Regions from separate parts of the Pseudomonas fluorescens group sp. PF-1 genome, predicted to be linked through region 2. Evidence: riboswitches for the same ligand, from Rfam matches in the RefSeq annotation. Region 2 holds a riboswitch; the other holds the start of a gene.
What was found. Region 2 has a riboswitch for cobalamin ahead of cobW (cobalamin biosynthesis protein CobW). Riboswitches for the same ligand answer to the same signal wherever they lie in the genome.

Region 1: another riboswitch for cobalamin. It lies ahead of cobO (cob(I)yrinic acid a,c-diamide adenosyltransferase); the one in region 2 lies ahead of cobW (cobalamin biosynthesis protein CobW).

Annotation. Positions count from the first base shown of each region.
Region 1 is NZ_JBTMNG010000001.1:1,577,676-1,580,061, forward strand. Features, by position in the region: gene ACX3YD_RS07510 (PQQ-dependent sugar dehydrogenase) at 1-94, opposite strand, end outside; gene ACX3YD_RS07515 (hypothetical protein) at 162-746, opposite strand; cobalamin riboswitch at 899-1,130, shown strand; gene cobO (cob(I)yrinic acid a,c-diamide adenosyltransferase) at 1,213-1,824, shown strand; gene ACX3YD_RS07525 (cobyrinate a,c-diamide synthase) at 1,835-2,386, shown strand, end outside.
Region 2 is NZ_JBTMNG010000001.1:2,827,549-2,829,934, forward strand. Features, by position in the region: gene ACX3YD_RS13650 (CbtA family protein) at 1-47, opposite strand, end outside; gene ACX3YD_RS13655 (CbtB domain-containing protein) at 59-253, opposite strand; cobalamin riboswitch at 374-599, opposite strand; cobalamin riboswitch at 721-932, shown strand; gene cobW (cobalamin biosynthesis protein CobW) at 1,031-2,098, shown strand; gene cobN (cobaltochelatase subunit CobN) at 2,102-2,386, shown strand, end outside.

The sequences.
Region 1 (2,386 bases), 1.2 Mb from region 2:
CGGTGCCGTCGGAGACTTGCAGGCTGGAGGTTTCACCGCAAGCGGCGAGTCCTCCGGCGAGCGCGATAGCGAGTACGAGTTGGGGCTTGCGCATACTGATCTTCCCTATGAATGCAGTGACCTGATCAGTAGAGAAGTTACGTCGCGCGATGGTTCAACCGTTAGCCGCGAGCTTCCTTGAACAGCACGGCAATGCCGGGATGATAGTGACCTCCTTCGTTGTGCAACTTGCGGTAGGCGTAGGGGAAATACCAGGCGACGGCGCAGGTGTGCTCCTTTTGCAGGTCGTCCACCATGTCCTGCAATTCTTCCGGGGTGGCGCCATGTTGGGTTTTCTGCGGTGCCACAAACAGGCAGCCGAGTCTCAGGTCGCTGGCGTAGCTGACGCGTTTGGCCTCGCTGGTGATATCGAGCAGGGCCTGGGTCAGGTTCAGGCTGTTCACCCGTGGCCAGCGTTGTGTGGCTTGAATCCAGGCGCGAGCTTCGGGTGTGGCGATAAACAAGTCGGCACGACCGTTGCGTTCGCCTTCATCGATTTGTTTGCGGGTGGGCGATTGTTGCAGGGTGACCATTTCGGCCATCCAGGCAGCGGCGGAAAGCAGGCCGAGATTGGCTTTTTCGTCGAGCCAGTAAGGCGTTTCGTTATCGCCGCGTACGGCGTTGTAGCGGTCGATACAGTCAAACCAGCGCTCCAGCACCGGGCGCAGGAATTCCAGTTGCGGATTGCTGATGATCATGCCTTGCATGGGGCTCACCCTTGTTATTGTGATGTGGGGTTGTGGCTCTTTGATATCATTGCTTGAAGTGTGGCACAAGATTGGCGTCAGTTTATTGATCAATGGCAGTTATTCGCCCGCGTACCCCGTCTTCAATTGACGCTCCACCCCCAACCCTCTAACCTTCGCGGCTTGTTTCAGGTGCTCTGTGACTTGGGTCGACAGAGTGAAACAGGGAAGCCGGTGAGCAGGTCCTTCAATGCGTGAAGGCCTTCGATCCCGGCGCTGCCCCCGCAACGGTAAATGAGTGAAAGCTGCGCCTTGAGCCACTGCGTCGTCATCGATGCGGGAAGGCGCGCAGCCAGGCCAACGCCGCTCATGAGCCCGGAGACCGGCCTGATCCATTCAAGCGGCATCACGGTGGGCGATGCCAGGCTTCTTGCCGTCTGTTCTTGTGCCTGCCCGCCGTTATCCTGCCTCAACGGAGAGCTCTCCCATGACTGATACCCCTGATCGTGACGAACGTCATCTGGCGCGCATGTTGCGCAAAAAAGCCGTAATCGATGAACGCATCGCCAACTCCCCGAATGAATGCGGCCTGCTGCTGGTGCTGACCGGCAACGGCAAAGGCAAGAGCAGCTCGGCGTTCGGCATGCTGGCCCGCTCGATGGGCCATGGCATGCAGTGCGGTGTGGTGCAGTTCATCAAGGGGCGCAACAGCACGGGTGAAGAGCTGTTCTTCCGGCGCTTCCCGGAACAGGTGCGTTTTCATGTGATGGGCGAAGGCTTTACCTGGGAAACCCAGGATCGTCAGCGCGACATCGCCGCCGCCGAAGCCGCGTGGGAAGTGTCCCGTGAACTGCTGCGCGATCCATCCATCGGCCTGGTGGTGCTGGATGAGTTGAACATCGCCCTCAAGCACGGTTACCTCGATCTGGATCGGGTGCTCAGTGACTTGCAGGCTCGCCCGCCAATGCAGCACGTGGTGGTCACCGGTCGTGGCGCCAAGCCTGAGATGATCGAGCTGGCCGACACCGTCACTGAAATGGGCATGATCAAGCACGCCTTCCAGGCCGGTATCAAGGCGCAGAAAGGCGTCGAGTTGTGAGTCGCACGGTATGAATAGCCCTCGTCAATGCCCGGCCGTACTGATTGCCGCGCCGGCCTCCGGTCAGGGCAAGACCACCGTCACCGCCGCGCTGGCCCGTTTGCATCGCAATCAGGGACGCAAGGTTCGTGTGTTCAAATGTGGCCCGGACTTTCTCGATCCGATGATTCTGGAGCGCGCCAGCGGTGCGCCGGTGTATCAGCTGGACATGTGGATGGTCGGCGAGCAGGAGAGTCGGCGTCTGTTGTGGGAGGCCGCAGGCGAAGCGGACCTGATCCTCATCGAAGGTGTCATGGGGCTGTTCGATGGCACGCCGTCCAGTGCTGACCTGGCGCGGCACTTCGGCGTGCCGGTGCTGGGCGTGATCGACGGCACCGCCATGGCGCAGACCTTTGGTGCCCTGGCCCTGGGGCTGGCGCGCTATCAACCTGACTTGCCGTTTGCCGGTGTCCTGGCCAACCGCGTGGGCACCCTGCGTCACGCGCAGTTGCTTGAAGGCAGCCTGACCGAAGGCCTGCGTTGGTATGGCGCGTTGTCCCGCGAAACCGCCATCGAATTGCCG
Region 2 (2,386 bases):
GCCAGCAGCCCCGTGAACCCCGCGGTTTGCGCGATACGCTTGATCATGTCGACAGGTCTCAATGGCACGGGAAGGCAGCGCTGTGACGGGTATCGTGAGCGGCGTTGTGAACCGCCTCGATGTGCGAGAAGCCGGCGAAATACACAAGGCACGCACCAAGGATCGACGCACACACGGCGGCGGTCAGGCGTTGAGTCAGGGTTGTGGTGCTGCTGGCGGTGGTGCTGTGGCCGGTGGTGCTGATGATCGACATGGCGCTTCCCTCAGTTCTGTCAGCGGGGAATGGGAGCGCATGCAAATCCCTGCACGAGCGAGCGCGCAGAGGTTCGAACAGCGCCCGCCCACCGCGGGTTTGTCATTCAGTGATTGTAAGGTTCACTTTGTGTTGCGGGCCGGTCTCCGGGCTCACGAGGGGTGCTGGCTATCGCCTGAACCTGCAAGCATCACCTTCCCATGCCGCACTGGCACAGTGGATCTGACGCTTCGCTCGCTTACCGTTGCGGGGGCAGCACCGGACTGACATGGCTTTAGAGTAAAGCACATGATTCACCGGTTTCCCGTTTCACCCTGTGAAGGGCACCCGTAACAAGGCGTGTAGGAGAGCATGGGCAGAGGTGGGGCGTCAATTGGCAAGTGTTCTCAACTCGGGACTGAGTTGCTTGATTCGCGAGCAGGCGCTGTAGAACTCAGCATGAACATTGACCCGCCCCAATACGATGCGTAGCCTTGCGCTTTCGAGGTTCTTCGGCGTTTGCCGAAGCTAAGAAGGGAACGCGGTCAATGCCGCGGCTGCCCCCGCAACTGTGAACGGTGATGTTCGCTGCCACGCCACTGCACGCTCAGGTCCTGAGCCCGCGGGAAGGCGCAGCCAACGCCAGTCAAGCGACTGGCACGCCGTCAGCCAGGAGACCTGCCTCGAACAGATTCTCACTACAACCGGGCGGGGTGATCCGGTGGCGAACGCTTCCGGCGCGCACAGGCGTTGCCGGTTCTCGTCCCGTATGCCCGCCACCTTGCCAAAGGGCATCCGATGAAAACACTGGCCAAACTCCCCGTCACCATCGTTACCGGCTTCCTCGGCTCGGGCAAAACCACCTTGCTGCGGCACATGCTCGACAACGCTCAAGGGCGTCGCATCGCGGTGATCGTCAACGAGTTCGGCGAGCTGGGCATCGACGGCGAAATCCTCAAGCAGTGCTCCATCGGTTGCACCGAAGAAGAAGCCAATGGCCGCGTCTACGAACTGGCCAACGGCTGCCTGTGTTGCACCGTTCAGGAAGAGTTCTTCCCGGTGATGCGCGAACTGGTTGCCCGTCGCGGCGATCTCGACCATATCCTCATCGAAACCTCCGGCCTGGCGCTGCCAAAGCCGCTGGTCCAGGCCTTCCAGTGGCCGGAAATCCGCAGCGCCTGCACCGTTGACGCGGTGATCACCGTGGTCGATAGCCCGGCCGTGGCCGCCGGCACCTTCGCCGCGTTCCCGGATCAGGTGGACGCCCAGCGCAAACTCGACCCGAACCTGGACCACGAATCGCCGCTGCACGAGCTGTTCGCCGATCAGTTGTCCAGCGCCGACCTGGTAATCCTCAACAAGGCTGACCTGATCAGCCCGGAAGACCTGGCCCGCGTGCGCCTGGAAGTCGCTGAAGAGTTGCCGCCTGCGGTGAAAGTCATTGAAGCCAGCAGCGGTCGCCTGCCACTGGACGTTCTGATCGGCCTGGGCGCCGGTTCCGAAGAACACATCGACAGCCGCCACAGCCATCACGATCATCACCACGACGATGATGATCACGACGACCACGATCACGACGCTTTCGACTCCATCTCCATCGAACTGCCAGCCTCTGACGAGAGCTTGCTGATGGACGCGCTGACGCAATTGGTGGTGGAGCACAGCATCCTGCGGGTCAAGGGCTTCGCGGCGATCCCGAATAAACCGATGCGCCTTTTGATCCAGGGCGTGGGCACTCGTTTCGACAAGCACTTCGACCGTCAGTGGGGGCGCGAAGAAGAACGCACCACACGTCTGGTGTTGATCGGCCAGGCGCTGGACGCCGCGCTGCTCGAAACGCAATTGCGCGCCGCGCTCAGCGTATAAGCCATGCACCTGCTCAGGACTCAGCCCGGCGGTTTCGTGTCGGACGACAACATTGCCGACCTTGGGCAAACCCCCGCCGAGCTGGTGATCCTGTGCAGCGGCGATTCCAGCCTGGCGCTGCTCGCCGAAGCGGCCCAGCAGTTGCCTGACGATTACCCGAGCGTGCGCCTGGCCAACCCGATGCAGGTGCAGAATCACGCTTCGGTCGATTTGTACGTCGACGAAGTGCTGCGCCACGCCAAGGTCATTCTGATCTCGCTGCACGGCGGCATCGCCTATTGGCGTTAT